DNA from 4 places in the Citrobacter sp. CRE-46 genome. Region 4 is predicted to be linked to each of the others. Evidence: predicted binding sites of a transcription regulator. Region 4 holds the regulator's gene; each other region holds the start of a gene.

The links. Region 4 encodes CRP, which controls carbon source genes, mostly activating them, when cyclic AMP is high. Its sites were predicted from a motif close to ATGTGANNNNNNTCACAT; they were not measured.
Positions count from the first base shown of each region.
Region 1: the regulator CRP is predicted to act here: its motif matches at 3,966-3,983, upstream of aaeR (HTH-type transcriptional activator AaeR).
Region 2: the regulator CRP is predicted to act here: its motif matches at 4,863-4,880, upstream of rbsD (D-ribose pyranase).
Region 3: the regulator CRP is predicted to act here: its motif matches at 4,200-4,217, upstream of AC534G_RS08520 (mannitol dehydrogenase family protein).

Region 1 covers NZ_CM184341.1:506,837-514,861, forward strand. Annotated here, with positions in the region: gene yhdP (AsmA2 domain-containing protein YhdP) at 1-1,342, shown strand, start outside; gene tldD (metalloprotease TldD) at 1,489-2,934, shown strand; gene aaeR (HTH-type transcriptional activator AaeR) at 3,019-3,948, opposite strand; gene aaeX (p-hydroxybenzoic acid efflux pump operon protein AaeX) at 4,133-4,336, shown strand; gene aaeA (p-hydroxybenzoic acid efflux pump subunit AaeA) at 4,344-5,276, shown strand; gene aaeB (p-hydroxybenzoic acid efflux pump subunit AaeB) at 5,282-7,249, shown strand; gene AC534G_RS02535 (barstar family protein) at 7,367-7,645, shown strand; gene yhcN (peroxide/acid stress response protein YhcN) at 7,702-7,968, opposite strand.
Region 2 covers NZ_CM184341.1:5,201,941-5,209,965, reverse strand. Annotated here, with positions in the region: gene viaA (ATPase RavA stimulator ViaA) at 1-1,083, opposite strand, end outside; gene ravA (ATPase RavA) at 1,077-2,573, opposite strand; gene kup (low affinity potassium transporter Kup) at 2,903-4,771, shown strand; gene rbsD (D-ribose pyranase) at 4,964-5,383, shown strand; gene rbsA (ribose ABC transporter ATP-binding protein RbsA) at 5,391-6,896, shown strand; gene rbsC (ribose ABC transporter permease) at 6,902-7,867, shown strand; gene rbsB (ribose ABC transporter substrate-binding protein RbsB) at 7,892-8,025, shown strand, end outside.
Region 3 covers NZ_CM184341.1:1,819,622-1,827,646, forward strand. Annotated here, with positions in the region: gene mepS (bifunctional murein DD-endopeptidase/murein LD-carboxypeptidase) at 1-376, opposite strand, end outside; gene AC534G_RS08510 (phosphatase PAP2 family protein) at 790-1,503, opposite strand; gene AC534G_RS08515 (CobW family GTP-binding protein) at 1,538-2,524, opposite strand; gene AC534G_RS08520 (mannitol dehydrogenase family protein) at 2,644-4,110, opposite strand; gene uxuA (mannonate dehydratase) at 4,313-5,503, shown strand; gene pdxR (MocR-like pyridoxine biosynthesis transcription factor PdxR) at 5,549-7,021, opposite strand; gene torC (pentaheme c-type cytochrome TorC) at 7,187-8,025, shown strand, end outside.
Region 4 covers NZ_CM184341.1:398,392-406,416, reverse strand. Annotated here, with positions in the region: gene AC534G_RS01900 (nicotinate phosphoribosyltransferase) at 1-1,212, opposite strand, end outside; gene prs (ribose-phosphate diphosphokinase) at 1,227-2,087, opposite strand; gene AC534G_RS01890 (NUDIX hydrolase) at 2,278-2,997, shown strand; partial or broken gene AC534G_RS01885 (hydrolase) at 3,042-4,101, shown strand; gene AC534G_RS01880 (YheU family protein) at 4,098-4,316, shown strand; gene AC534G_RS01875 (phosphoribulokinase) at 4,370-5,239, shown strand; gene AC534G_RS01870 (OsmC family protein) at 5,338-5,742, opposite strand; gene crp (cAMP-activated global transcriptional regulator CRP) at 6,051-6,683, shown strand; gene AC534G_RS01860 (YccS/YhfK family putative transporter) at 6,735-8,025, shown strand, end outside.

The DNA of each region.
Region 1 (8,025 bases), 110 kb from region 4:
CAACGGCAATCTGCGCAGCTTTGATCTCACCGGCAACGCAGGGAGCAAGAATCACTTCAACAGCCACTGGCTGCTGAATCAGAAGCTGACCCTTGACCGCGCTATCTGGACGTCGGAAAGCCGCACCGTGCCCGCGTTACCCGATCAGCAAGGCATTGAGCTCAATCTTCCCCCTATGGACGGCGCGCAATGGCTGGCATTGTTCCAGAAAGGCGCTGCGGATAACGTTGGCTCGAACGCCAACTTCCCGCAACGCATCACGGTACGTACGCCATCGTTATCCCTGGGGGGGCAGCAGTGGAACAATTTAAGTATTGTGTCTGAGCCTTCGGGCAATGGTTCCAGCGTGCAGGCGCAGGGGCGTGAGATCAACGCCACGCTGGCTATGCGCAATAACGCCCCGTGGCTGGCGAACATTAAATACCTCTATTACAACCCGAGCGCCGCAAAGCCTTCTCCCGGCACAGCGCCAGCGTCGCCTTTCTCTACCATCAATAACGTCAGCTTCCGTGGCTGGCCGGATGTTCAACTCCGCTGTGCAGAGTGTTGGCTGTGGGGACAGAAATATGGACGTATTGATGCCGATGTGGCGATCAAAGGCGATACGCTCTCGTTGAGCAACGGTCTGTTGGATACCGGCTTTGCCAGACTGACTGCCGATGGTGAATGGGTGAATGTGCCGGGTAAAGAGCGTACGTCACTGAAGGGAAAACTGAACGGCAAAAAAATTGACTCTGCCGCCGGTTTCTTTGGCGTATCGACGCCGATTCGTAACTCTTCGTTCAATGTGGAGTACGACCTGCACTGGCGTAATCCACCGTGGGATCCGGATGAAGCGTCGCTGAATGGGATTTTGCGCACCCGCTTGGGCAAAGGTGAGCTTACCGAACTTAGTACCGGACATGCGGGGCAACTGTTACGCCTGTTAAGCTTTGACGCGTTGCTACGTAAACTGCGCTTTGATTTTAGCGATACCTTCAGTGAAGGCTTCTATTTCGACTCCATTCGCAGCACGGCGTGGATTAAGGATGGTGTGATGCATACCGACGACACGCTGGTGGACGGTCTGGAAGCTGACATCGCGATGAAAGGCTCGGTGAATCTGGTACGCCGCGAACTGGATATGGAAGCGGTTGTCGCGCCTGAAATTTCTGCCACCGTTGGGGTTGCCGCCGCGTTCGCCGTCAACCCGATTGTCGGCGCGGCGGTGTTTGCCGCCAGTAAGGTTCTGGGGCCGCTGTGGAGTAAAGTTTCGATTCTGCGTTACCGTATCACCGGTCCGGTTGATAAGCCGCAGATTAACGAAGTTCTGCGTCAGCCGCGCAAAGAAAGCCAGCAATGATTTGACGGGGGCAAGTAATTGCCCCAATCTCAGTACATAGTATTGCCGGATGGAGCAGCGCTTATCCGGCCTACAGTAGCCTAACAACGTAGGCCGGATAAGGCGTTTTTGCCGCCATCCGGCAGAATTAAATGAGTAACAAAACGATGAGTCTGAACCTGGTAAGTGAACAATTGCTAGCGGCGAATGGCCTGAAACATCAGGATCTGTTTGCCATCCTGGGCCAACTGGCCGAACGCCGTCTCGATTACGGCGATCTCTATTTTCAGTCGAGCTATCACGAATCCTGGGTTTTAGAAGATCGCATCATTAAAGATGGTTCTTACAATATCGATCAGGGTGTTGGCGTACGCGCCATCAGCGGCGAAAAAACGGGGTTTGCCTATGCAGACCAGATTAGCCTGCTGGCGCTGGAGCAAAGTGCGCATGCTGCCCGGACTATTGTGCGCGACAGTGGTGACGGCAAAGTAAAAACGCTGGGTGCGGTAGAGCATCAGGCGCTTTACACTTCGGTCGATCCGTTACAAAGCATGAGCCGCGAAGAGAAACTGGATATTCTGCGTCGCGTTGACCGCGTTGCGCGTGCTGCTGACAAGCGCGTTCAGGAAGTGACCGCCAGCCTGACCGGTGTTTATGAGCTGATTCTGGTGGCGGCGACCGACGGTACGCTGGCCGCGGATGTCCGTCCACTGGTACGTTTGTCCGTCAGCGTACAGGTCGAAGAAGACGGTAAACGTGAGCGCGGCGCGAGCGGTGGCGGCGGTCGCTTTGGTTATGACTATTTCCTTGGCGATCTTGATGGTGACGTGCGTGCCGACGCGTGGGCGAAAGAGGCTGTGCGCATGGCGCTGGTCAATCTGTCCGCAGTAGCCGCGCCGGCAGGTACGTTACCGGTGGTACTCGGCGCTGGCTGGCCTGGCGTTCTGCTGCACGAAGCGGTCGGCCATGGTCTGGAAGGCGACTTTAACCGCCGTGGCACCTCGGTATTTAGCGGTCATATGGGTGAACTGGTCGCGTCAGAACTGTGTACCGTAGTGGATGATGGCACAATGGCGGACCGTCGTGGATCCGTGGCTATTGATGACGAAGGTACACCGGGCCAGTACAACGTGCTGATCGAAAACGGTATTCTGAAAGGCTACATGCAGGACAAACTGAATGCGCGCCTGATGGGTGTGGCGCCAACGGGTAACGGACGCCGTGAATCTTACGCGCACCTGCCGATGCCGCGGATGACCAACACCTATATGCTGCCGGGCAAATCCACGCCGCAGGAAATCATTGAATCCGTCGAATACGGCATTTATGCGCCGAACTTCGGCGGTGGTCAGGTGGATATCACCTCCGGGAAATTTGTGTTCTCAACGTCCGAAGCGTATCTGATTGAAAACGGTAAAGTGACCAAACCCGTGAAAGGCGCGACGCTGATTGGCTCCGGTATCGAAGCGATGCAGCAAATTTCGATGGTGGGTAACGATCTGAAACTGGATAACGGCGTAGGCGTTTGCGGTAAAGAAGGGCAAAGCCTGCCGGTGGGCGTGGGCCAGCCGACGCTGAAGGTCGATAATTTGACGGTCGGCGGCACCGCATAGCATCATGATCCTGGCCCGATAAGCGTCAGTGCCATCGGGCATCTTGCCGGATGCGGCGTTAACGCCTTATCCGGCCTGGACTCTTTATTTCTCTTTCCCTCGACCATACATTCCCTGAAACAGCTGCGCCACATCGACAAAATAATCCGTCAGATAGTTAATCACTACCTGAACCTTAAGCGGCAGTTTGTCTTTTTCGGTGTACAGCGCATAGACCGGACGTGGATCCGACTGGTAGCGGGGAAGCAGGATCTCCACCTCGCCGCGATTGATCTCATTGATCACCCACATCAAGGGTACATAGGCAATACCCGCGCCTGCGGCCAGCCAGCGCACCAGCGTCATCGGATCGTTAGTGACGAAACGCCCCTCTGGAATCAGGCGGGTAGAGATCCCCTCCGGGGCGATAAGCTCGAATTCGTTATCCGGGCGCACGCTATATTCCAGCCATGAGTGATTGCTGAGATCGGCAGGTTTTTCCGGAACGCCAAACTGGGCGAGATAACTTTTAGCGGCGCAGACCACCATCGGCATGGCTCCCAGACGACGTGAAAACAGGCTGGAGTCTTGTAACGCGCCGACGCGGATGACCACGTCCAGGCCATCAGCAATTAAATCCGGTGCCGGGATGCCGGTGACCAGATTTACCGTCAGGCCGGGGTACTCTTTCAGCATTTTCGCCGTCAGCCCGGCGAGGACATTTTGTGCCATGGTTGAAGAACAGCCAATACGCAATGTGCCGATAGGAGTGTTATTAAAGGCATACAGCTGCTCATGCACATCCTGCGCTTCGTGCAGCATTCGACGGCAGCCCTGATAATAAATTTTACCGGCTTCGGTTAGCCCAATGCTGCGCGTACTGCGGTTTAGCAGCTTGACCTGTAGTTCATCTTCCAGTTTAGAGACCGTCTGGCTTATCGATGAAACGCTCATTTGCAGCTGTCTTGCGGCGGCGGTGAAGGAGCCCAGTTCGACAACTTTGGCGAACACCGACATACGTTTTAATCGTTCCATTATTCACTCTGGCTTAAAAGTGATTTAGATCACATAATATAGATAACAGCATAACAGTTACGTTAATATATTATTATTCAAATAACGGCTATGTCGCTCTCGCCTGGCTCATCCTTGCCCTTCTCTGCGGTGACATACGCTAGAAAATCTATCACCTGCACTCTCTTAAGCTACCAAGGTCAACATGAGTCTGTTTCCCGTTATCGTGGTGTTTGGTCTGTCCTTCCCACCGATTTTTTTCGAATTGCTTTTGTCACTGGCGATTTTCTGGCTGGTGCGCCGGGTGCTGGTTCCAACTGGCATCTATGATTTTGTCTGGCATCCGGCTCTGTTTAACACCGCGCTGTATTGCTGCCTGTTCTATTTAATAACGCGCCTGTTCGTTTGAGGTTGAAGTGAAAACACTAACAAAAAAACTCTCCCGTACGGCCATGACTCTCGTACTGGTCATTCTGGCCTTCATTGCTATTTTTCGCGCATGGGTGTTCTACACCGAGTCGCCGTGGACGCGTGATGCGCGTTTCAGCGCTGATGTCGTCGCCATTGCGCCGGACGTTGCGGGTCTTATTTCCAACGTTAACGTCCATGATAACCAACTGGTGAAAAAGGATCAGGTGCTGTTTACCATCGACCAACCGCGCTATAAAAAAGCCCTCGAACAGGCTGAAGCCGACGTCTCTTATTACCAGGTTCTGGCGCAGGAAAAACGTCAGGAAGCCGGTCGTCGTAACCGTCTGGGCGTACAGGCCATGTCTCGTGAAGAGATTGATCAGTCTAACAACGTACTGCAAACCGTATTACACCAGTTGGCGAAGGCGCAAGCGACCCGCGATTTGGCAAAATTGGATCTTGAACGTACCGTTATTCGTGCGCCAGCGGATGGTTGGGTGACTAACCTGAATGTTTACAGCGGCGAATTTATTACCCGTGGCTCCACGGCGGTAGCGCTGGTAAAACAGCACTCGTTCTATGTCCTGGCGTATATGGAAGAAACCAAGCTGGAAGGCGTACGCCCTGGATATCGCGCTGAAATTACCCCGCTTGGTAGCAATAATGTGTTGAAGGGTACCGTTGATAGCGTGGCGGCTGGCGTAACGAATGCCAGCAGCACGCGAGACGCAAAAGGTATGGCGACCATTGATTCCAATCTTGAATGGGTCCGTCTGGCACAGCGTGTACCGGTGCGCATTCGTCTTGATGAGCAGCAGGGAACCCTGTGGCCAGCCGGGACGACGGCTACCGTTGTTATCACCGGTAAGCAGGATCGCGATGCCAGTCAGGAATCCTTCTTCCGTAAAATGGCGCACCGCCTGCGCGAGTTCGGTTAATTGCGATGGGTATTTTTTCCATTGCTAACCAGCATATCCGCTTCGCGGTAAAACTGGCGTGCGCAATTGTTCTGGCGCTGTTCGTTGGTTTTCACTTTCAGCTTGAGACTCCGCGTTGGGCGGTGTTGACCGCGGCAATTGTGGCAGCAGGCCCGGCTTTTGCCGCCGGTGGGGAACCCTATTCAGGCGCCATCCGCTACCGCGGGATGCTGCGTATCGTCGGCACATTTATTGGCTGTATTGCCGCCCTGATCATTATTATCAGCATGATCCGCGCTCCGTTGTTGATGATCCTGGTGTGTTGTATCTGGGCCGGTTTTTGTACCTGGATCTCGTCGCTGGTGAAGATCGAGAATTCCTATGCCTGGGGACTTTCGGGTTATACGGCGCTGATCATCGTCATTACTATCCAGGCTGAACCGTTGTTGACGCCGCAATTTGCACTTGAGCGTTGCAGCGAGATTGTGATGGGGATTGTCTGCGCTATTGTTGCCGATCTGCTCTTTTCGCCCCGCTCGGTGAAACAGGAAATTGATGTCGAACTGGACAGCCTGCTGGTGGCGCAGTATCAGCTTATGCAGTTGTGTATAAAGCATGGCGACAGCGAAGAAGTGGACAAAGCCTGGGGCGATTTAGTCCGCCGAACGGCGGCGCTGGAGGGCATGCGCAGCAACCTCAATATGGAGTCTTCACGTTGGGTGCGTGCTAATCGCAGACTCAAAGCATTGAACACGCTGTCGCTCACGCTCATTACTCAGTCCTGTGAAACTTACCTTATTCAAAATACCCGCCCGGAACTTATCACCGACACCTTCCGCGAGTTGTTCGATACGCCGGTTGAAACGGTGCAGGATGTCCATAAACAGTTGAAGCGGATGCGTCGGGTTATTGTCTGGACTGGCGAACGTGAAACACCGGTAACGATTTATAGCTGGGCAGGTGCGGCGACGCGCTACTTGCTACTGAAACGCGGTGTGGTGAGTAATACAAAAATTAGCGCGACGGAAGAAGAGATCCTGCAAGGCGAGCCGGTAGTGAAAGTGGAGTCCGCCGAGCGTCACCATGCGATGGTCAACTTCTGGCGTACCACGCTCTCCTGTGTGCTGGGCACCTTATTCTGGCTGTGGACTGGCTGGACATCCGGCAGCGGCGCGATGGTGATGATTGCGGTTGTCACCTCGCTGGCAATGCGCCTGCCTAACCCTCGGATGGTGGCGATAGATTTTATCTACGGTACGTTGGCGGCATTACCACTCGGGGCGCTCTATTTTCTGGTGATTATCCCCAATACGCAGCAAAGTATGCTGTTGTTGTGTCTGAGCCTGGCCGTGCTGGGATTCTTTCTGGGAATCGAGGTGCAGAAACGACGGCTGGGATCGATGGGCGCGCTGGCCAGCACCATTAATATCATCGTGCTGGATAACCCGATGACTTTCCACTTTAGCCAGTTTCTTGACAGTGCGCTGGGGCAGATTGTTGGTTGTGTGCTGGCATTTATCGTCATTCTGCTGGTGCGCGATAACTCGCGGGACAGAACTGGTCGCGTGTTACTCAACCAGTTTGTCTCCGCGGCGGTTTCTGCAATGACTACCAACGTGGTTCGTCGTAAAGAAAACCACCTTCCGGCGCTTTATCAGCAGTTGTTTTTACTGATGAACAAATTCCCCGGCGACCTGGCGAAGTTTCGCCTGGCGCTGACGATGATTATCGCGCATCAGCGTCTGCGTGATGCGCCGGTACCGGTAAATGAGGATTTATCTGCCTTCCATCGCCAGTTGCGTCGCACCGCCGATCATGTGATTTCAGCAGGAAATGACGATAAACGCCGCCGCTACTTTAGCCAGTTGCTGGAAGAGCTTGAGATCTATCAGGAGAAGTTAATCATCTGGCAAGCCCCTCCACAGGTGACCGAGCCGGTAAAACGACTCAGTGGGATGCTACACAAATACCAGCACGCGCTGACCAGCAATTAAGCACAAAAAACCGATGCCAGAAGCGTCGGTTTTTTTATGGCTATACTTACCTGAAATGCGGGAGGCCCTGCATATTGGCGGTCCGTAGAGTGACTGGCGTCGGGATGGTGGCTATAGATGAACATCTATACGTTTGATTTTGACGAGATAGAAGACCAGGGTGATTTCTACCGCGAGTTCACGCGCGCATTTGGTCTGACCCGGGAAAAAGTGGTCGATTTAGATTCTCTGTGGGAGGTCGTTACCGGAGATGTCTTGCCGCTGCCGGTGGAGATTGAATTTGTCCATTTGCCGGACAAACTACGCAGGCGATATGGCGCATTAATCTTACTGTTCGATGAAGCGGAAGAAGAGCTGGAAGGGCAGTTGCGTTTTAATGTTCGTCACTCAATGTAAGGTACAAAAAAGCCCCCGGCAGGCGGGGGCAAGTCGTCGGTTTAGACGACGAGGGTTTATTTGTACAGTTCTGCAGTCGCGTGCCAGTGAGCACCTTCACGGAGTTCGGTGACGCGATAGCTGCTGGCACCCGCTTTTTCAGCTTTAGCGGCGATAGCCTGACGCATATCCATTGGTGAACTACCGATCTGAGATACAGAGATGCTACCCATGGATTGCAGGTTCTGTGCTTTTTGTGAGTTCACCTGAGTAACCGCGGCGCTTGCACCGAAAGAGAGAACAGAAAGAAGACTTAAAGTTGCAACAGTAGTTTTGATTTTCATGATATTTACCTCGTCGAATTCTTTTATTGTGGGTCTTGTTTCGTGACCCTCATCACA
Region 2 (8,025 bases), 440 kb from region 4:
CATAATGAAACAGCGCCGGTTATCGGCCAGGGCGACGCGCATTAGCGCCAGGCAAAAGGCTTTTGCACATTGCTCATTAAAACCGCCCATTGATCCCGACGTATCAACGCAAACAATAAACGGTCCGCGCGGCTGCTCGTCAAAATCCTGATGCACCACCGGACGTTCCGTTACTTTCTCGCGCCATGCCTCGCCGTGCAGACGATAGGTCAACAGCTGCTTTTCCACCAGCCGTCGGTAGAACTCGTATTCCAGTTCAGTAATGCCCAGTGTGGCCAGTTCCGGCGGCAACAGGCGCAGGATGTCGTCGCTTTGCTGGATGCCATCCACCTGTTCCGGGACGGTGGCGGGTTCCCGCACAAGGGTACGGAAGGTCTCCATGGGCGCATCTTTACGCGGCACAGATTTGGCCTCTCTGGAACGGCCTAACTGTTCAGCCAGACGCTGGAGTTCGGGTTGTTGCGTCAGGAATTCGCCATATTTCACCATCAGTTGATAATCGCCGCGCTTGATTTGACCTGCGCTCATATCCCATAACCGGCCTGCGGCGTTGTCGTTTTCTGCCAGAACGGGTTCCAGTTGCCCGCTGAGGGTCATCCGTTCCTGAACTTCACTAAGTAAATGTTCACGCTCATCTTCCAGCAGTTGCTGATTCAGCGTTGTAGTTTGCACCACCAGACTCAGGCGCCAGCGCTGGAGAAAAAGCGTATGCAGGGCGGGCGTAAAGGTACTGTTGTCATCAACCAGTTGCTGCGCTTGCCCGGCCCACGGCGAATGGAGGCGGTGTAATAGCGCCAATATTTGCGGGAGCTGGACCATAAACTGCGCATGAGAGAGGAGCTGGCTTTGTTGGTAACAAATGACCTCTTCCGTCAACTCCGGCGGTACATGGGTATCTTTAAGGCGGCCGCGCAGTGACTCGCGCCAGCGGGGAATATCGTCAGTAATCGCTTTTTTAAGGCGAGGAAACTTTTTAAAAAACACCACCATCTTTGGAGAAGCCAGCAGGGCGACGATCATCTCTTCGATCATCGCCTCTTCACTGACTGCCAGCATGATATTGAGCGTATCAAGGGTTAGCATTGTTGCGCCTGGCGGATTTGTGCCCCGACATCCTGCAGGCTGGCCTCAATGCGGCCTAACCAGTCGCTATGAATAAACAGACATTTTTGCTGTTCGCTGAATGCACTGTGCTGCTGGTGCCACTCGTTATCAAGTGCTTCAAGCTGCTGTTTTATCTCATCAGGCATACTCTCTTGCGATGCACCGGGCAGCGCCAGACGAGAGCCTTGCAAACTGACGTCGCGCACAACCAGGTGCTGTGCGCTATCGACTTCCATGTTCAGCGTTTGGGCGAAGCCGATCCCGTTTAATTTTCCGCGGATCTCACCGCCTTTGGTTAGCCACTGTTCCAGCGCTCCCCGTTCGAAAGCAATATGGATAACTTCCATATCATGCAGTTTTAAGGGTTTTTGCAGCAGTAATGTCACGACTGAAGAAGTGGCTTCCGGCGGTAAATCATAATGAGGACGACGGCTGAACATGCCGCCCTGACGGATCACCGTGAATGCCGTTTTGTCGCTTTGCTGCTGCTGGAGCTGGATACGGCGCTGCACAATGCTGGCCAGACGCGTCAGCATGGCTTGCTGCTGCCAGGCGTGTCCGGTCATCAAAATTTCAAGCTGCTGTTGCATCAGATTCAGGCTTTGCGCGTCGTACCACAGGCAATCTTTCAACAGGATCAGGTCGATAGGCACGACCGCATCACGTCCGCTGAAGAAGGCGCTGGCCTGGAGTAAGCGGATAGCTTTTTTCCAGCGGCGATCGGATACATAGGGGGCATTCGGTAATGCGTCTAGCTGTTGGCGCAGTGTGAAAATAAGCTCAAAGACGCGATCGGGAAGCTTGATGGCGCCAATGTCCTTTTGCCACTGGTAATACTCTTCATCTGTCACCTGTAACGACGCCGGGACAGGGTTGTCACTTTCATCCTGCTGGCTTAACAGCATGGAGCGGAAGTTGGCCTTGTCCTGAACTTTATCCAGCCACAGGCGGATCAGCATACGGTCGTACAGGGCTTCCAGGCTGCTGTCTGCTTCAGGCAGTTCGTTGGAGGCTGCCACCAGCAGACGCATCGGGATTTTCTCTTCATGCGCGCCGTTACGAAAATGCCGTTCGTTAATAGCGGTCAACAGGGTGTTGAGAATGGCCGGGCCTGCTTTCCAGATTTCATCGAGAAAGACAATTTCAGCTTCGGGTAAATAGCCCGCCGTTAAGCGTTCATAGCGACCTTCGTCTTTCAGCGCCTGGATAGACAGCGGCCCAAACACTTCTTCCGGCGTAGAGAAGCGCGTCATCAGGTATTCGAAAGCGCGGGCGTTTTGAAAAGCAAACTTCAGTCGACGGGCAATTAAGCTTTTTGCGATCCCTGGAGGACCTAATAAGAATACGCTCTCGCCGCTTAGAGCAGCCAGCAGGCAAAGGCGAATGGCGTGGCTACGTTCATAAAGTCCCTTTTCCAGCGCATTGCTCAGACGGGAAATTCTTTCCGCTAATAAATGTGGGTGAGCCATAATGAAGTGGCGTCCTTTCGCCAAATGTGCTGCATAAACTGCGAGTATAGATGCTTCACACCAGTGCAGTAATAGACTGAAGGTGCGCTTATTTTTCTTTGAGCCAGATTAATCTGGTCTCATTTAGGGGTACGATTTTATGATTAATCGTGCATACTGTGCGCCTTTTTGTGGGCCAAGGGACGACGCACACATTTCTTATATATACACCATATCAATCATACTGCACCAAGGCGGCAATGGAGTTTTCTTCTGGGATGGGGGGAATAACGAATGCAACCCACACGGAGTGGCTTGAATGATGATGTGTATAAACGAAAGACGAGTCTATGAGCACTGATAATAAACAATCATTGTCTGCGATTACCCTTGCGGCCATTGGGGTTGTCTACGGTGATATTGGTACCAGCCCACTTTATACGCTTCGTGAATGTTTGTCTGGCCAGTTTGGTTTTGGCGTTGAACGTGATGCTGTGTTTGGTTTTCTCTCGCTGATTTTCTGGCTGCTGATCTTTGTTGTCTCCATTAAATATCTGACGTTTGTCATGCGTGCGGATAACGCCGGGGAAGGTGGGATCCTGACGTTGATGTCATTGGCCGGGCGCAATACCTCGGCGCGAACAACCTCGATGCTGGTCATCATGGGGTTGATTGGCGGCAGCTTCTTCTATGGTGAAGTGGTGATTACGCCAGCCATTTCAGTGATGTCGGCGATTGAAGGTCTGGAGATTGTTGCACCGCAGCTGGATACCTGGATTGTTCCGCTCTCGATTATCGTGCTGACCCTGCTGTTTATGATTCAAAAACACGGTACCGGCATGGTTGGTAAACTGTTTGCGCCGATTATGCTGCTGTGGTTCCTGACGCTCGCGGTATTAGGCGTGCGCAGTATTATTGGTAATCCGGAGGTACTGCAGGCGCTAAATCCGTACTGGGCGGTGCATTTCTTCCTCGAATTCAAAACGTTGTCCTTTATTGCGCTGGGCGCTGTAGTGCTGTCGATTACCGGTGTTGAAGCACTGTATGCGGATATGGGGCACTTCGGTAAGTTGCCGATTAGACTGGCATGGTTCTCGGTGGTATTGCCTTCGCTGGTGCTGAACTATTTTGGTCAGGGGGCGCTGCTGTTAAAGCATCCTGAAGCGATCAAAAACCCGTTTTTCCTGCTGGCGCCGGACTGGGCATTGATACCACTCCTGATCCTTGCCGCGCTGGCAACGGTTATCGCTTCGCAGGCGGTAATTTCCGGTGTCTTCTCGCTGACGCGTCAGGCCGTGCGTCTGGGGTATTTGTCGCCGATGCGGATCATTCATACTTCGGAAATGGAATCGGGTCAGATCTACATTCCTTTCGTTAACTGGATGCTCTATTTTGCGGTGGTTATCGTGATTGTGAGCTTTGAACACTCCAGTAATCTGGCCGCGGCGTACGGGATTGCGGTAACGGGGACAATGGTACTGACATCTATTCTGTCTACCACCGTGGCGCGCAAAAACTGGCACTGGAATAAATACTTCGTCTTCCTGATCCTGGTGGCGTTCTTGTGCGTCGATGTTCCGTTGTTCTCCGCGAACCTCGATAAACTGATTTCCGGCGGTTGGCTGCCTCTGACGCTGGGTCTGGTGATGTTCACCATCATGACTACGTGGAAAAGCGAGCGTTTCCGTCTGCTGCGTCGCATGCATGAGCACGGCAACTCTCTGGAGGCGATGATTGCCTCTCTGGAGAAATCCCCACCGGTACGCGTGCCGGGAACGGCGGTATATATGTCGCGTGCGCTGAACGTCATCCCGTTTGCGCTTCTGCATAACCTCAAGCATAACAAGGTGCTGCATGAACGCGTGATTCTGCTGACGCTGCGTACGGAAGATGCGCCATACGTGCACAACGTGCGTAGGGTGCAGATTGAGCAGTTATCGCCCACCTTCTGGCGCGTAGTGGCCAGCTACGGCTGGCGTGAAACGCCGAACGTTGAGGAAGTGTTCCATCGCTGCGGTCTGGAAGGCTTAAGCTGTCGGATGATGGAAACCTCCTTCTTTATGTCGCACGAGTCGCTGATTGTCGGCAAACGGCCATGGTATTTGCGTCTGCGCGGCAAGCTATATCTGCTGCTACAGCGCAATGCGCTGCGCGCGCCGGACCAGTTTGAAATCCCACCAAACCGGGTTATTGAGCTCGGTACTCAGGTAGAGATTTAAGGCAATCGACGCCCTCTTTCATCGCGAAAGGGGGCGTTTTGTTTTGTCCCTCCCAGTTTTCATTTCATCAAGTGATAATCCTTGCGAAACGTTTCGATGGCGATCACATTTTCGTAACGTCGCGGTGGTTTTCTGTCCATTCTTCGCACTACACTTATCTTCAGCGAAACGTTTCGCTAGTGGGGAAAGAAAATGAAGAAAGGCACGGTACTCAACTCTGAAATTTCAACGGTGATCTCCCGTCTGGGACATACCGATACGCTGGTGGTGTGTGATGCCGGTTTACCCATCCCGAATAGCACAACGCGTATTGATATGGCATTAACCCAGGGCGTACCTTCTTTTATGCAGGTACTGGATGTGGTTACACGTGAAATGCAGGTCGAGGCGGCCATTCTCGCGACGGAAATTAAACAACATAATCCGCAACTCCACGAAACGTTGCTCAGCCACATTGAGCAACTGCAACAACACCAGGGAAACACCATAGAAATTCGTTACACCACGCATGAACAATTCAAAAAACAAACCGCAGACAGTCAGGCGGTAATTCGCAGCGGAGAGTGTTCTCCGTATGCGAATATCATTCTCTGTGCTGGCGTCACGTTCTGAGGCCATCATGAACGCATTACTGCAACTCAAAGGGATCGATAAAGCGTTCCCGGGCGTAAAAGCGCTATCCGGCGCTGCGCTGAATGTCTATCCAGGCCGCGTAATGGCGCTGGTGGGCGAAAACGGCGCGGGCAAATCCACCATGATGAAAGTGCTGACCGGGATCTACACCCGTGATGCTGGCTCTTTATTGTGGCTGGGGAAAGAGACCACCTTTAATGGCCCGAAATCCTCTCAGGAAGCCGGAATCGGTATCATCCACCAGGAATTGAACCTGATCCCGCAACTCACTATCGCTGAGAACATTTTTCTTGGCCGTGAGTTTGTGAATCGCTTTGGCAAAATTGACTGGAAGAAGATGTACGCCGAAGCCGATCTGCTGCTCGCCAAACTCAATCTGCGCTTTAAAAGCGACAGGCTGGTCGGTGAGTTGTCGATTGGCGATCAGCAAATGGTCGAAATTGCTAAAGTGCTGAGCTTTGAATCGAAGGTCATCATTATGGATGAGCCGACGGATGCGCTCACCGATACCGAAACCGAATCCCTGTTCCGCGTTATCCGCGAGCTGAAATCGCAGGGGCGCGGCATTGTCTATATCTCCCACCGTATGAAAGAGATCTTCGAAATCTGTGATGACGTGACCGTCTTCCGTGACGGGCAGTTTATTGCCGAGCGTGAAGTCGCAACGCTGACCGAAGACTCACTGATTGAAATGATGGTGGGACGTAAGCTGGAAGATCAGTACCCGCGTCTGGAAAAAGCGCCGGGCGATATTCGCCTGAAGGTCGATAATCTGTGCGGCCCAGGGGTAAACGATGTTTCGTTCACGCTGCGTAAAGGCGAGATCCTTGGCGTATCGGGGCTGATGGGCGCCGGACGTACCGAGCTGATGAAAGTGTTGTATGGCGCATTGCCGCGCACCAGCGGCTACGTCACGCTTGATGGGCATGAAGTTGTCACCCGTTCGCCACAAGATGGCCTTGCAAACGGCATCGTCTATATTTCTGAAGACCGTAAACGTGATGGCTTAGTGCTGGGCATGTCGGTGAAAGAGAACATGTCATTGACCGCGCTGCGCTATTTCAGCCGCGCAGGTGGAAGCCTGAAGCATAAAGATGAGCAGCAGGCGGTAGGTGATTTTATTCGTCTGTTCAATGTTAAAACGCCATCGATGGAACAGGCTATCGGCCTGCTCTCGGGCGGTAACCAGCAGAAAGTGGCCATTGCGCGCGGTCTGATGACCCGACCAAAAGTCCTGATCCTCGATGAACCAACACGCGGCGTCGACGTTGGGGCTAAGAAAGAAATTTATCAGCTTATCAACCAGTTTAAGGCCGATGGGCTGAGCATCATTCTGGTCTCCTCTGAGATGCCAGAAGTATTGGGTATGAGCGATCGTATTATCGTTATGCATGAAGGGCATCTCGGCGGTGAATTCACTCGCGAGCAGGCCACTCAGGAAGTATTAATGGCTGCCGCTGTGGGCAAGCTTAATCGCGTGAATCAGGAGTAAAAAAGATGACTACCCAGGCTGTTTCTGGTCGCCGTTATTTCACTAAAGCATGGCTTCTGGAGCAAAAGTCGCTCATCGCTCTGTTAGTGCTGATCGCGATTGTTTCCACCATGAGCCCCAACTTTTTTACCGTTAATAATCTGTTCAACATTCTCCAGCAAACGTCGGTAAACGCCATCATGGCCGTCGGCATGACGTTGGTCATCCTGACGTCGGGTATCGATCTGTCCGTCGGTTCCTTGCTGGCGCTTACCGGTGCGGTGGCAGCGTCCATTGTCGGTATTGAAGTCAATGCGCTGGTGGCCGTTGCCGCTGCTTTGGCGCTCGGCGCTGCCATTGGCGCAGTAACCGGGGTCATTGTCGCGAAAGGCCGCGTGCAGGCGTTTATCGCCACGTTGGTGATGATGCTGCTGCTGCGCGGTGTGACCATGGTGTACACCAACGGCAGTCCGGTAAATACCGGGTTTACTGACAATGCCGATCTGTTTGGTTGGTTTGGTATTGGTCGTCCGTTAGGCGTGCCTACGCCTGTGTGGATCATGGGGATTGTCTTCCTGGCGGCGTGGTACATGCTGCACCATACGCGTCTGGGGCGTTACATCTATGCGCTGGGCGGTAACGAAGCGGCGACGCGTCTGTCCGGTATCAGCGTGAGTAAAATCAAAATTATCGTTTACTCCCTGTGCGGTCTGCTGGCATCGCTGGCGGGCATCATTGAAGTGGCTCGTCTCTCCTCTGCGCAGCCGACGGCAGGTACTGGCTATGAGCTGGATGCTATCGCTGCGGTGGTGTTAGGCGGTACCAGCCTGGCGGGCGGTAAAGGACGTATTGTTGGGACGCTGATCGGCGCATTAATTCTCGGTTTCCTCAATAATGGTTTGAATTTGTTAGGTGTATCCTCCTATTACCAGATGATCGTCAAAGCGGTGGTGATTTTGCTGGCGGTACTGGTAGACAACAAAAAGCAGTAACAACGATTACAGGACATCTTAAATATGAACATGAAAAAACTGGCTACCCTGGTTTCTGCTGTTGCGCTGAGCGCCACCGTGAGCGCGAATGCGATGGCGAAAGATACCATTGCGCTGGTGGTCTCCACCCTCAATAACCCGTTCTTTGTGTCTCTGAA
Region 3 (8,025 bases), 1.4 Mb from region 4:
AAACGGATTTACCCGTTTCCTGTTGTTCGTAGGTTGAGCGCGGAAGCTCTAAACCAAACTGCTCACGGAACGTACGCTGTACGAAGCTGGAGCAATCAATACCTTTTTTGGTGCTGCCGCCAAGGCGGTAACGCACGCCTTTCCAGTCAGCATACTGATCCATAATACGTGATTTAACATCGATATTACGGACCATATTTTCAAATTCATCCTGAGAGGCTTGCAGTGAAGAGTTATCTCCATTGCCCACAGCATGCGTCTCAGAATGCATATTCCTGGCGGTGTTCGTGGTACTACATGCGGAAAGCAGAACCGCAACTGCTATCGCGGGTATGCCCCGCAAGATATATCTCAAAATCGGTTGAGATTTGACCATTTTGTTTGTTTTCCCTTGAAGTCCTTAACGATAAATATCGTTATAAAAAATGCCAAACGTGACGAGACTAATTACCATCGCACGATGAGACAATTCCTTAAGGTCAAATCTGTGGCAGAACGCACAAATTTATTCAGAAAGGGAATAATTGTCCCGCGAGGCAAAACGAGTTCGAGGTTACCCGATCGCCCCAGTCATTGCGAGAGATTTTATGTGATTTCTTATAAGAAAAATTGATACAGAAAGTGAATAAACGGCATTGGCTAAATTAAGAACAATTAGCGTAAAAAATATGCAAGCCATTCATTCTAAACATGAATAAGATGACAGGAGAATGACAATCAGAATGATGGAATATCGGTCGTCATCATCAGGGAATCAGAAGTTTCCCTGATGATGTTAATTGTTTTGCGTTATTTGTTTGAAAATTGTTTGTTTTTGCCGGGCAGATAATTCACAAACAGCGTGACCAGACGATCACTTAATGGCGTCATTAGCCACCAGGGTAAGCCAATCAGCACAACCGTCATGGAGCCGACCACGATATCGGTGAGCCAGTGAGCGCCGATCATTACGCGTGGAAAAGCAAAAACCACAGCGATAATAAGGCCGATTATGCCTGCAACTTTTCCGAAATAACGCAGCATAAATGCGGAAAAAATAAGCAGCATCATGCCGTGATCGCCAGGAAAACTGTCTCTGGAGGCATCTTTGGTTGGAATATGCAGCAGTTCGCTGACGCGATAAATATTATCCAGCATCAGAGTAGGGCTGGCGCGTTTAACCGGAATAAGCGCCTGGCCCAACTGATTTAATACCACTGCGGTGAGCAGCATCACCAGACCAATAGCCACAATACGCCGGCGACCTTCCGCCGTATCCTTCAGCCAAAAGTGCAGCATCAGTGCGCCCATAGCCAACAACGAGCAGCCATCAAATGCCCGGTTATTGGTGATCGCAACAATCCACAGAAACAGCGGGCTTTCAACCAGCTTCTGATTGAAGAAACGGAAGACGCCCGTATCCAGTGAGGACCAGAACCCGTGCCCGGCGGGAATATACCAGGACAGAAACAGCGCTATACCTGCAATATTGAGCAGTATAATAAGAGGGTATCGGGTTTTCATCGTCGTTTACCATTGCTATAAAACGAAGGCAACCTTACGCGCTACCGTCTAAACGAAGTCTCAACAATGCGCTCTGTAACGTATTCCAGTCGGTGTCGGTATCGGAGATGAGTTCAATACGGCTATCCGGCGGAGCGACGTTTTGCGTCTCAATATGCCAGTCGTCTCCCTGACGGTTAATGCGCACCAGCCCCTCTTTGATACGCATTACACCTTTTACACGCCCAACGGGGGCAAGGCGCGACCATTCCAGCAGGCCGATGGTATCGAACACTGTATCGGCGTCAAAAATCCAGCCGCAGGCCTGATGACCCTGACCGCTGTTCAGGCTGCGACGCCAGCGCTGTTGTGCGGGCAAACTTAACGCCGCCAGCCCTTTTTTGTCAGCATGACTATGGGCGTGCTCAGTGCTTGCGGGAAGCTGCGCCAGGTTTAGTCGGGGCAAATCCAGTAATTGACCGGCAATATTTCCATGATCGGCATGGACCAGTTGACGATTGCCGCCATAGTGCTGCCACCAGGTTTGCAGGGCGATTTCGCTTTCCGTTGTGGCGCGGTCGGCTTTGTTGGCGACGATGATATCGGCGGCAGCCAGTTGATCGCGGAAATTGTCATTGGCGACGCTTTTTTCATCCAGTAGCTGGCGAGGATCAAGAATACAAAGGGTCGCGCGCAAATCGATCCACGGTTCGTAAACCGGAGCGGTAAGTAAATCCAGAATCTGTTTGGGATGTCCGAGACCGGTAGGTTCAATGAGCAGTCGGTCAGGTTTTCCCTGACGCAACAATGTATTGAGGCCAACCTGCATTGGCAGACCGTTAACACAGCACATACAGCCGCCGGGGATCTCTTTTAGCAATGCGCCGCTGTCGGCTAACAGGGCGCCATCAATACCGACTTCACCAAACTCATTGACCAGTACGGCCCACTTCTCTGCGGGATCTTTGTTTGCCAATAAATGAAGAATAGAGGTGGTTTTGCCACTGCCGAGAAAACCGGTGATGAGATTGGTTTTAGTCACATTTACTCCAGAATCATAAATTGCCGTAATGGCATTTAACAATCCTGGCGAAAAACGGGGAAAAAGAGAAGGGGTGAGAGGACGAAGACGCGCTTCGTCCTGATTAATGGCAGAAATCGTTAACTTTTTAACGTTTCAATGACAGCCTGATGCGCCCCATATTGGGCAATACGTTGCCAGGCGAGCTGAATAGCCGCAACAAACTGCGGATTCTGTACCAGATCGGTGGCGAAAATCTCATGCAGAGACAGCAGGGCGCTGACGCGTTCTGATTCTGTACTCTGCTTCACAAGCGCGCTGATTTTCTCGCTCAATGGATCACGAATATCAATGGCCGCACCTGAATCATCCACTCCGCTCACGTAACGCATCCAGCCTGCGACGCCGAGTGCCAGCAGCGGCCACTCGCTGCGCCGTGCTAAATGTACGCGGATCCCTTCCAGCATACGCTGGGGTAATTTTTGGCTACCATCCATCGCGATTTGCCAGGTTTTATGCTTCAACGCCGGGTTGGCAAAGCGTTCCAGCAGGCTAGCGGCATAGTGGTCTAAATCAACATCGGTGATTTGCAGGGTAGGCGCCTGTTCGTTGAGCATCAGACGGTAGGCGGCTTCACGAAAAGCGCTGTCCTGCATGCAGTCGCTGATGTGCTGAAACCCGGCCAGATAGCCGAGATACGCGAGAAACGAATGACTACCGTTCAGCATCCGCAATTTCATTTGTTCCCACGGCAGAACGTTTTCAACCATTTGTACGCCGGCGGTTTCCCACTGCGGACGACCACACACAAAATTGTCTTCAATCACCCACTGAATAAAGGGCTCGCAGCTGATTGCGCAGGGATCGGCCACCCCCAACTCACGGGCGATTTCAGCCAGTGACTCTTCGGTGGCGGCAGGAACAATCCTGTCCACCATGGTACCCGGGAAGCTGACATGTTCCTGGATCCAGTGGGCCAGCTCAGGTGAGCGTTTCTCCGCCATTCCCAGTACGGCGTTTTTTACCACATGGCCATTATCCGGGATATTATCGCAGGAGAGGACGGTAAAAGGCTGCAGCCCGCGTTCACGTCGGCGGTGCAGCGCTTCAACTATAATGCCGGGGGCCGAGTGTGGTTCAGCCGGAGTTTGTAGATCATGAACAATGCGTGGATGAGAAAGATCCAGCGAGCCTGTTGCCGGATCGATGCAGTAGCCTTTTTCCGTAATCGTTAACGAGACAATCGCCACCTGAGGTTCACAGAATTTTTCGATAATGGCCGCCAGCGAATCCAGCGTGGCGTTCAGACACTCTTTGACGGAGCCGATAACAATCGGTTGGTTACCATTCGCCCCTTTTTCTAACACGGTAAATAAATGATCCTGCTCGCGAAGCTGACTCATTAGCCGATCGCCGCTGAACAGACTTATCTCGCAAATTCCCCAGTCCCCACCCTGTGCATTCAGTACCCGATCGGTCAGTAATGCCTGATGGGCACGGTGAAAAGCACCGAAACCAAAATGCACAATCCGCGTTTTTAATTGTTGGCGATCGTACTGCGGCATCATGACATTTTTCGCGAGCGGCACTGAGGCAATAGTTTTCATTCAATACACCTGATTAACCATTAATTAACAATGGCAGTATAAAGTTATATGACAGCAAATTGAATTGGTGTGCCTCGTTTATCCGGGTAATGTGAGCTGGATCAACCAATCATTGCGGATTCGTTGATCCTCGCCCAGATGCCTGTATGGTAGTCGTCATTAAGTGAGTCTAATTTGGTATAACAACTTGTGAGGTGAAACCATGGAACAAACCTGGCGTTGGTACGGACCTAACGATCCAGTATCGCTTGATGATGTGCGTCAGGCTGGCGCAACGGGTGTTGTGACCGCCTTGCACCACATTGCCAACGGTGAAGTCTGGCCGGTAGAAGAGATTAAAAAGCGCCAGGCTATTCTGGCTGAAAAAGGACTGACCTGGTCAGTGGTGGAAAGTATCCCCGTCCACGAAGATATCAAAACGCACTCTGGTCAATATCAAACGTGGATTGCCAACTATCAGCAGAGTATCCGTAATCTGGCGACCTGCGGCATCGATACCGTGTGCTATAACTTCATGCCGATCCTCGACTGGACGCGTACTGACCTCGAATATCAGTTGCCGGACGGCTCCAAAGCGCTGCGTTTTGACCAGATCGCTTTTGCTGCCTTTGAGCTGCATATCCTCAAACGTTCGGGGGCTGAAGCGGATTACACCCCGGAAGAACAACGCCAGGCGCTGGACTATTTCAATGCCATGAGCGAAGCCGATATTGAAAAACTGACGCGCAATATCATCGCAGGTCTGCCCGGTGCCGAAGAGGGGTATACCCTGGATCAGTTCCGTGCGCGCCTTGCTGAATATGACGGCATCAGCAAAGACGACTTGCGCAATAACATGGCGGTATTCCTGCGGGCGATAGTGCCAGTGGCAGAAGAAGTCGGCGTGCGTCTGGCCGTTCACCCGGACGATCCGCCGCGTCCGATCCTTGGCCTGCCGCGCATCGTTTCGACCATCGAAGATATGCAGTGGCTGAAAGACACCGTCGACAGCATCAATAACGGTTTCACCATGTGCACCGGCTCCTACGGCGTACGCGCCGATAACGATCTGGTGAAAATGATTGAAACCTATGGCGATCGTATTCACTTCACGCATCTGCGTTCAACTTGCCGTGAAGATAACCCGAAAACCTTCCACGAAGGTGCGCATTTGCAGGGCGATGTGGATATGGTATCGGTGGTGGCGGCGATTCTGAGCGAAGAGCAGCGTCGTAAACAGGCGGGCGATCTACGTCCAATCCCGATGCGCCCCGATCACGGGCACCAGATGCTTGATGATTTGCATAAAAAAACCAACCCGGGCTACTCTGCGATTGGTCGTCTGAAAGGACTGGCGGAAGTCCGTGGCGTTGAGCTGGCGCTGAAACAAACACAGTTCCGCGATCTGCTGTAAGGCGAACAACAGGGATTGAGCGGCAGGCTCGATCCCTGTAATCCATTAAGGCTGCGATAGCGCCTGCTCCAGTACCGCCAGGACTCTTTTTATCTGCTGTAACTGCAATCCACCAAATCCAAAAAACATAACTGCGTCGCTGTTCTCTTCACGCCATGCGGCTTCTGAGCCATTTTCTATATCTGGCAACGTATCGAAACGAATCCCGGCCAGCAGGCAGCGTTGTTGTAGCCTGGCGATAATTTCTGGGGACCAGGCAATGCGTAAAGAGAGGTGCAGACCTGCCGTTGCGCCAGCGATTTTCCCTTCGGGAAACAGTGCGGATAGGCCGTCGCGTAATAGCGTAAGACGTGCCGCATAATTGCAGGCCAGCTTGCTGATATGCGTATAAAACACCTGATTTTGCATTAATTCAGCCAAAAATTGCTGCAACAACCACTGGCTCCCGTTGTTGTTGAGCGCTTTCATATTCTGTACGGCCGGAAGCAGTTCGTCAGGGCAAATCAGATAGCCAAGACGTCCTCCTGGTCCCAATGTTTTGGAAAATGTCCCCATATAGATAACCCGGTTGTGATAATCCATGGCTTTCAGCGCGGGAAGGGGATTTTCTCCATAGGTAAAAACGGCATCGTAATCGTCTTCAATAATGTAAGCGCCGACGCGCTGCGCCCATGTTAATAATGCCTGACGCCGCTCCAGTGACAGGACGCTACCCAGCGGATACTGATGCGCTGGAGTAACATAACAAAGCTGGGTAGCATATTCCGGTAAATTATCTGTTTGCAGTCCGTGGTTATCGACAGCAATTGGCGTAATGTCTGCGCCGTAATAATTAAACAGATGCCAGGCACCCGAATAACAAGGGGACTCGGTTACAATATGGCACTTTTTTTGCTGACTGAAAGTATGATGGTTAATAAAGAGTTGACTGAGCAGTGACAGTCCTTCCTGAATCCCGTTAGTAATAATGATGTTCTCTGCTCGAGTATTAATACCGCGAGATAAATTAAGGTATCTGACCAATTGTTCACGCAGTGAAAATAATCCATTTGGTGAATGATATCGGGTGAATAATTGTTCCTTGAGGACGCTGGGGGCGTTATTCCATTTGCGCCAGCTTGACCAGGGAAAAGCATTGGGATCGGGAACGCTCATTTGGCAATAGCACTCTCGCCCTGGCTCTGCATAAACATCGGTGGGGATCCCAGCCGCTTTAGGTTTCATCGGCGGGGAACCCTGCGCGACGGGCACGATTGCTGGCGTTGTGCGTACAGGTGTGGTGAAGATGACATCGTAGCCGATACCTTGTCGACTCTTAATTAATCCCGCGGCCATGAGCTTATCATAGGCCATCACGACCGTTATTTTGGCAACGTTTAATACCTGCGCCTGCTCGCGAATAGAGGGAAGTTTATCTCCACAAAGCAAATCACCGCGCTGAATGGCCTGGAAATAAAATTGAAATATCTGCAATTGCAGCGGGGTACGGCTTTCTCGATCGAGAGTCAGTGTTAGCATGAGGAATTCCTTATGTATATATACGCACTATATTACGAGCTTCTCTTCTTTACGTTTTGATGCACCTCATAGAGTAGATGCTGTTCCTATAAGCTGCTTTTACTGTCTCTATTTTTGATTTTTATGATCGCTTAGCGTGTCGCTATTAAAAAAATGGAGGCAAGCATGTCGTGGATAAGAAAGAACGCACTGTGGTGCGCATTCGTCGGGGCAGTAGCAATGGCCCTTGCAATTTGGGGGACGTGGCAAGGCGTTCATTACACCAGTACCACCGAATTTTGTTTATCGTGTCACTCGATGCGCACACCAGGAGAGGAATATAAAACCAGCGTGCATTTTCGCAATGCTTCTGGCGTGCGTGCTGAGTGTAAGGATTGTCATATTCCGCCAGGGATCGTCCCGACGTTGGTTCGTAAAACGGAAGCCTTAAACGACCTCTACCACACCTTTATCTCTCCTTCGATTGATACCCCTGAAAAATTTGCCGCAAAACGAGCGGAATTGGCCCAGCGAGAGTGGGCGCGAATGAGCGCTAACCATTCGGCGTCATGTAAATCTTGCCACAGCTATGAGGCGATGGATCACGGCAAACAATCTGCGAATGCGGCGGCGCAAATGACCGCGGCGGCGGCAAAAGACAGCAACTGTATTGATTGCCATAAAGGTATTGCCCATCACAAACCCGATATGAGCAGCGGTTTCCGCGATCGCTATAAGCAGTTGCAGCAGCAGGGAGCGTCTTTATCGAATGCGAGCACGCTGTTCTCGTTAAGCGAAAAAGCATTGACGGCAACGGCCGGAAGCCCCGCAGGTAAAGCGCTGTTATTTCCTGCCACCGAGGTCAAAGTGCTGAAAAAAGAGGGCAGCAACGTGCAGCTTGAACTGACGGGCTGGCGTGAAAGCAAAGGACGCGGGCGGGTGATAACCCAGTATATGGGTAAGCGTGTGTTCTCGGCCGTGCTTGATGACGCCTTGATGGCGAACGTAAAAGTACTACAAACCCA
Region 4 (8,025 bases):
CGTGTTGTACTGATAGGTAAAAGAACCCACGCCAAACACCACATTTGAACTGGCAAATCCTTTCGCTTCCAGGCGGCGCAGGATCTCATTCGCCCGCTCAAGGGTGATGGAATCGCCATAAATTAGCCCCACATGTGGGTCGAGCACCTTGTAGCCTTTGGCGTTAACCGTGCCGCCAAATATCTCCCACAGCACCTCCACAGAGCCTTTCTCCTGTGCCGTACGATCGGCTCGTGTATCCTCATCCGCGCCAGTACCGCACAGGATCTCAACCGGATTACCGCTGTCCGGGCGGAAAACCACCCGTCCCTCGCGCGCCAGAATGATGTTCTTCAGCTCGCGGGTGTACTCCGTCAGTACCTGCCAGTAATCCCACGTATCAGAGACAATCGACACAAATCCCTGCGGGTAGAGATCGGCAATCAGGCGGCGGAAGGTTTCAATCTCATGCTCACGCTCCCCCATACACATCACGCTGTGCTCGGTCGCCGGAATGCTGGCGCCGATAAAATAGGGCTCGCCGTCGGTATAATAATCCCGGGCGTAGAGAAGCGACGGAATGCTGTCAGTGCCTTTAAAACTCAACAAGTGGCCGCTGCCCGCCTGCATGGTGTCCTGCAATCCGGCCATACCGCGAAATGAAAAGTCATGGCACTGGAAGTCGAGGTGCGTCAGGTCGCTACAGGTTTTCTGTGCCCAGCGCGCGCAAATTTTACGATAGTGATGAGCAATGGTGGCGTTTGTTGACGCCTTCCACAGTTCTGCCGACAGCACGGTCTCCAGGTAATTCACCAGCCAGAAAAACTCAGGTTGGGTGTTGATGATAGTTAAAACGGGCACCGCCATCGGCACCTTGCTGCCTTCATCCAGCGCTTTGATGTGCAACGGCAGATAGCCCAACTGATGCAGGGCGCGGATATGATCAACCGCTACCGCATCTTTGCCGAGATAGCTGTCCATGACCTGTTTGTATTCACTGACCACCTCGTCTTCCGGACGGGCAAAGAATGCCTCGTTAAACAAATCAACCAGAAACCACTGCAGAAAACCTTGCAGGCCAAAAAACACCAGTTTGCCATCCGCCAACGGCGAGGAGAAAAAGCGATCGCTGCGCGGGGTAAAGTTGGAATACACGCGGCTGGTTCCTTGCGGATACTGTACGCGGTGAGAAACTTTGTAGCCGTCGATAGCCAGAATCGGGTTCATTTTCATAATCAGTATTTCCCTCAGGCGCGGTAAATCGCGTCAATGTCGATAAGCTCAAGCTGCGGATGTTCCAGCGTCGGGGCAGCGAAAGAGGTGGTGGTGTAGATAGCATCAATACCGTTCGCAAACAGGTGTTCAACGCCCTTAGAGAAAATACCGTGGGTGATATACAGGCAGACGCTACGGGCACCTGCATCACGGAGTACCTGCGCAGAACCAATGAACGTACCGCCAGCGTCACACAGGTCGTCAACAATCAGCATATCCCGGCCCCTGACGTCTCCGGCGACTAAAGCAAACCCCGTCAGCTTGCCGCTTGCCACATCGCGTTTTTTGCTCAGGACGGCGTACTCCGCTACACCGACCGCTCTGGCAATGGCATCAATTTTCTTCAGCGATCCGGCATCAGGGGCGACCAGCATTAGCACTTTTTGCCGGAACTGCCGCTGCAAGGTCGCGCTGTGCAGCAGGCAAGTCTCTTGTGAAATCGCCACAAAATTATTGATAACTGCCGCCGCCGCGTCACTGTGCGGATCGAGCACCTTCACCCTATCGAATTGCAGCGTATTAAGCTGGCTGGCAAAGACTTTCAGCGCAAAGCTATCACCCGCCACCATATGGCGATCCTGACGAGCCCACGGTAACCAGGGAAGTTCGAGATGACTGACCAGCACATCCGTTTGATGGCGAACCGCCTCCACCAGTTGCGCCAACAGCATAAAGTCGTTCATATCGCGCATCGCCGTCGCACGAATGCGCATCAGGCGAGCAAAGGGTGGTAATGCTTCAGTAACCTTCAACCAGACGGCGCCATCAGGAAAAACACCGTGTGTCATTCCGTAGCTCTGGTCGTCCAACGTTAGTGTCAGTTTTATGTTCATCACGCTCACCCCTTAATTGTGTCCCTTCGACACAATTAATAATGTCCCTAAGACACATACAAAGCAAGCAAAAGTGCATTATTTTTAGGGCATCGCATAATCCACTGATAAATAATAAGAAAAAACGAACCTTGCCCCCCGGTATTGGGCTGGTACACTTGTGGGCGTTGCAAATCATCGTGAGTACCTTATGACCACCGAAGCCGACTACCTGAATCAATACGATGCCCGCCGCTTTCCCACACCACTGGTGACGGTCGATAGCGTGCTGTTTACCCTGCATCAACAGGCGCTGTGCGTATTACTGGTTGAACGAGCAAACCAGCCGCAAAAAGGGCGTTGGGGATTACCAGGTGGCTTCATTGATATCGCGCGCGATGACTCCACTCGCGCCACAGCGCTGCGCAAGCTCACTGAAAAAACAGGAGTTTTGCCTTCGTGGCTGGAACAACTGGATACTTTTTCCGGCCCGGATCGCGACCCGCGCGGCTGGAGTCTGACAGTCGCCTGGTTTGCGCTAATCGCCTGGGTAGACTGTGCGCCGCACATCGCCAGCGTCAGCAATGCCCGTTGGGTGCCGGTTGATGAGCTGAAAAATTATTCACTCGCGTTCGACCACGGAGACATCATTACGGCGGCCCTGCATCGCTTGCGGCAAAAAACAATGTACTCGCTACTGCCCGTATACTGCTTGCCGGAGACATTTACCCATGGGCAACTGCTCGAAGCCACCGAGGTGATCCTCGGTCAGTCGATCCAGCGTAAAAGTCTGATTCGCCGCTTTGAAGCGTCAGGAATGTTTGAAGATACCGGAGAAAGCGTGGCGACAGGGACGCGTAAAGCTCGCCTGTGGCGACGAAAGCCCGACGTCGATTTTCATTTTTTCTCGCGTAACCTGCTGACTGACTAGCGACAAAATCACATATTGGCTAACCCGCAAGCGCTGCGCGCGGTATAGTTATTCTTTCCGATTATTAATTGCTCTGGTGTTATGGTTGAAATCACATCCACAGAAATGATCCCACCTACTGATGATTCGCGAGAATTCCGCCCTATGCGCGGTATCAGTAACCGCCATTTGCAGACAATGCTGCCGCGTTTAATTCGCCGCAAGGTGAAGTTCGACGCCCATTGGCAGCGTCTGGAATTACCCGACGGTGACTTTGTCGATCTGGCATGGAGTGAAGATCCGCAACAGGCGAAGCACAAACCGCGCCTGGTGGTTTTTCACGGTCTGGAAGGCAGTCTGAACAGCCCGTACGCACATGGCCTGATTGAAGCAGCGCAAAAGCGCGGCTGGCTGGGCGTGGTGATGCATTTTCGCGGCTGCAGCGGCGAACCAAATCGTCTCAACCGTATTTATCATTCTGGTGAAACAGAAGATGGCACCTGGTTTTTACATTGGCTGGAACGCGAGCTTGGTCGTGTGCCGACCGCGGCGGTCGGCTATTCACTCGGCGGGAACATGCTTGCCTGCCTGCTGGCCAAAGAAGGCAACGATATTCCCATTGATGCAGCGGTTATTGTCTCTGCGCCTTTCGTGCTGGAAGCCTGTAGTTACCATATGGAGAAGGGGTTCTCACGCGTCTACCAGCGCTATCTGCTCAATCTGTTGAAAGCTAACGCCTCGCGTAAGCTACAGGCCTATCCGGGTTCGTTGCCGGTGAGTCTGACCCAGTTGAAATCCCTGCGTCGCATTCGAGATTTTGACGATCTCATCACTGCCAAAATCCACGGTTTTGCCGATGCTATAGACTATTACCGCCAGTGTAGCGCCATGCCATTGCTTAATCAGATCGCCAAACCGACGCTGATTATCCATGCCAAGGACGATCCGTTTATGGATCATCACGTGATCCCTGAACCGGAAAACCTGCCCTCACAGGTGGAGTATCAGTTGACTGAACACGGCGGACACGTCGGATTTATTGGCGGCACAGTGCGCCGCCCTGAGATGTGGCTGGAATCCAGAATTCCCGACTGGCTGACAACGTATCTGGAGGCGTCATCATGATTATCCCCTGGCAAGACATCTCCCCGGACGCGCTGGACAATCTGATTGAAAGCTTTGTCTTGCGCGAAGGTACCGATTATGGTGAACATGAACGTTCGCTCGAACAAAAAGTCGCCGACGTCAAACGCCAACTACAATCAGGTGAAGCCGTCCTGGTGTGGTCCGAACTGCATGAAACGGTCAACATCATGCCGAGGAAGCAGATTCACGAGTAATTCGTAGCCGACGGCTGACTATAATAAAAAATCAACCTATTCATGGAGTTGTTATGTCTGCCAAACATCCGGTGATTGCGGTAACAGGATCCAGCGGCGCGGGGACCACCACCACCAGCCTCGCGTTTCGTAAAATTTTCGCGCAGCTAAATCTGCGCGCCGCCGAGGTGGAAGGTGACAGTTTTCATCGCTATACCCGTCCGGAAATGGATATGGCGATTCGCAAAGCGCGCGATGCCGGGCGACATATCAGTTATTTCGGGCCCGAAGCCAATGACTTTGGTCTGCTGGAACAAACCTTCATTGAATACGGCCAGACGGGAAAAGGTCAGTCGCGTAAATATCTGCACACCTACGATGAAGCCGTACCGTGGAACCAGGTCCCGGGAACGTTTACCCCCTGGCAGCCATTGCCTGAACCGACGGATGTCCTGTTCTATGAAGGGCTACACGGCGGCGTCGTCACCCCACAGCAAAATGTGGCCCGGCATGTCGACCTTCTGGTCGGCGTAGTGCCGATCGTTAACCTGGAATGGATCCAGAAACTGACCCGCGATACCAGCGAGCGTGGACACTCGCGTGAAGCGGTGATGGACTCGGTTGTGCGCTCAATGGACGATTACATCAATTACATCACGCCGCAGTTTTCCCGTACGCACATTAACTTTCAGCGCGTACCCACCGTCGATACCTCAAACCCCTTTGCTGCCAAGAGCATTCCGTCGCTGGATGAAAGCTTTGTGGTCATTCATTTTCGTAATCTGGAAGGGATCGACTTTCCGTGGCTTCTGGCCATGCTGCAAGGCTCATTCATTTCCCACATCAATACATTAGTCGTACCTGGCGGCAAAATGGGTCTGGCGATGGAATTGATTATGCTGCCGCTGGTCCAGCGACTGATGGAAGGTAAAAAGATAGAGTGAGGTACGGGATGTGCCCGACGGCGCTACGCTTATCGGGCCTACGAATCGGTATCGTCCTGTAGGCCCGATAAGGCCAAGCTGCCATCCGGCTTCACGTATTACGCAGCAACCACTTCATAGGAGTGGGTAATATTCACCGCCTTTTCCAGCATCAATGCCACGGAACAATATTTTTCCGCCGAGAGATCGACGGCGCGGGAGACCGACGCCTCTTTCAGATCGTTGCCGGTGACGATGAAATGCAGATTAATGTGGGTAAACAAACGCGGCGCTTCTTCACGGCGCTCAGAGGTGAGCTTCACTTCGCAGTTGGTCACATCCTGACGCCCTTTTTGCAGGATCGACACCACATCGATCGCGCTACAACCGCCTGCAGCCATTAATACCATTTCCATCGGGCTCGGCGCTTTATCACCGGAGTTACCGTCCATCAAAATTTGGTGGCCAGAGGCGGACTCACCGAGGAAGGTTAACCCCTCAACCCACTTTACACGCGCTTGCATATTTCGTAACTCCAATGTTTCAATTTTCCTGACAGATTACGCGTACATAACAATTCTCGCAACGGAAGGCGACCTGCGTCATGCTGAAGCGAGACACCAGGAGACACACGGCGAAAGCTATGCTAAAACAGTCGGGATGCTACAGTAATACATTGACGTACTGCATGTATGCAGAGGACATCACATTACAGGCTGCAGTATATTTTTAGTAGCCCCCTTCCCAGGTAGCGGGAAGCACATTTTTGCAAACCCAGAGGCAGCGTCGTTTTCTGGCTCTGGAGACAGCTTATAACAGAGGATAACCGCGCATGGTGCTTGGCAAACCGCAAACAGACCCGACTCTCGAATGGTTCTTGTCTCATTGCCATATTCATAAGTACCCATCGAAGAGCACGCTGATTCACCAGGGTGAAAAAGCGGAAACGTTGTATTACATCGTTAAAGGCTCAGTGGCAGTGCTGATCAAAGATGAAGAAGGGAAAGAAATGATCCTTTCTTATCTGAATCAGGGCGATTTTATTGGTGAATTAGGCCTCTTCGAAGAAGGCCAGGAACGTAGCGCTTGGGTACGGGCCAAAACCGCATGTGAAGTCGCTGAAATTTCCTACAAAAAATTTCGCCAATTAATCCAGGTCAACCCGGATATTCTGATGCGCCTGTCTTCTCAGATGGCTCGTCGCCTGCAGGTCACGTCTGAAAAAGTAGGCAACCTTGCCTTCCTCGACGTCACCGGCCGTATTGCCCAGACTCTGCTGAATCTGGCAAAACAGCCTGACGCGATGACTCACCCGGACGGTATGCAGATTAAAATCACCCGCCAGGAAATCGGCCAGATCGTTGGCTGCTCCCGTGAGACCGTTGGTCGTATTCTGAAGATGCTGGAAGATCAGAACCTGATCTCCGCTCACGGTAAGACCATTGTCGTTTACGGCACACGTTAATCCCATCGAAATGGCGCGTTACCCGGTAGCGCGCCATTTTTGTTTGTTCCGATGTGGCGAAGACTGATTTATCACCCCGAGATCAACTACGCACTACGGCAGACGCTGGTGCTGTGTTTACCTGTGGCTGTCGGTCTTATCATTGGTCAGCTTCATCTGGGGCTTCTGTTTTCCCTCGTCCCTGCCTGTTGCAACATTGCCGGTCTTGATACCCCGCATAAACGCTTTTTTAAACGTTTAGTTATTGGCGCATCGCTGTTTGCCGGTTGCAGCCTGATCATGCAGTTACTGCTGGCGCAAGATATACCACTGCCGCTCATCCTCACCGGCCTGACGCTAATTCTTGGCGTAACCGCCGAGCTAAGCCCGTTGCATGCGCGACTGCTGCCAGCCTCACTCATCGCGGCAATTTTCACGCTAAGCCTTGCCGGGAACATGCCCGTCTGGGAGCCATTGCTGATCTATGCACTGGGTACGTTGTGGTACGGTCTGTTCAACTGGTTCTGGTTCTGGATGTGGCGTGAGCAGCCACTGCGTGAATCGCTTAGCCTGCTGTACCGCGAATTAGCCGATTACTGTGAGGCCAAGTACAGTCTGCTGACCCAGCATGCCGATCCAGAAAAAGCGCTGCCTCCGCTACTGGTTCGTCAACAAAAAGCGGTGGATTTGATTACCCAGTGCTACCAGCAAATGCACATGCTGTCGGCGCATCACAATAATGAATACAAGCGACTGTTGCGTGCCTTTCAGGAAGCGCTCGATTTGCAGGAACATATTTCAGTTAGCCTGCATCAGCCGGAAGAGGTGCAAAAGCTGGTCGAGCGAAGCCACGCGGAACAGGTGATTCGCTGGAACGCGCGCACCGTCGCCGCCCGCCTGCGCGTCCTGGCCGATGATATCTTGTATCACCGCTTACCGACCCGTTTCTCAATGGAAAAGCAAATTGGCTCGCTGGAGAAAATCGCCAACCAGCATCCGGATAATCCGGTAGGACAGTTTTGCTACTGGCACTTCAGCCGTATCGCCCGCGTGCTACGGACCCAGCGCCCGCTGTATGCCCGAGATTTGATGGCGGACAAACAGCGGCGGTTGCCGTTGATCCCGGCGCTGAAAAACTATCTGTCGTTGAAATCCCCGGCGCTGCGTAACGCCGGGCGCATTAGCGTCATGCTGAGTATCGCCAGCCTGATGGGCAGCGCCTTACATCTGCCTAAACCTTACTGGATTTTGATGACGATCCTGTTCGTCACGCAAAATGGCTATGGGGCGACCCGAGTGCGTATTTTGCATCGTTCGGTGGGTACGCTCGTCGGACTGGTGATTGCCGGCGTCACATTGCACT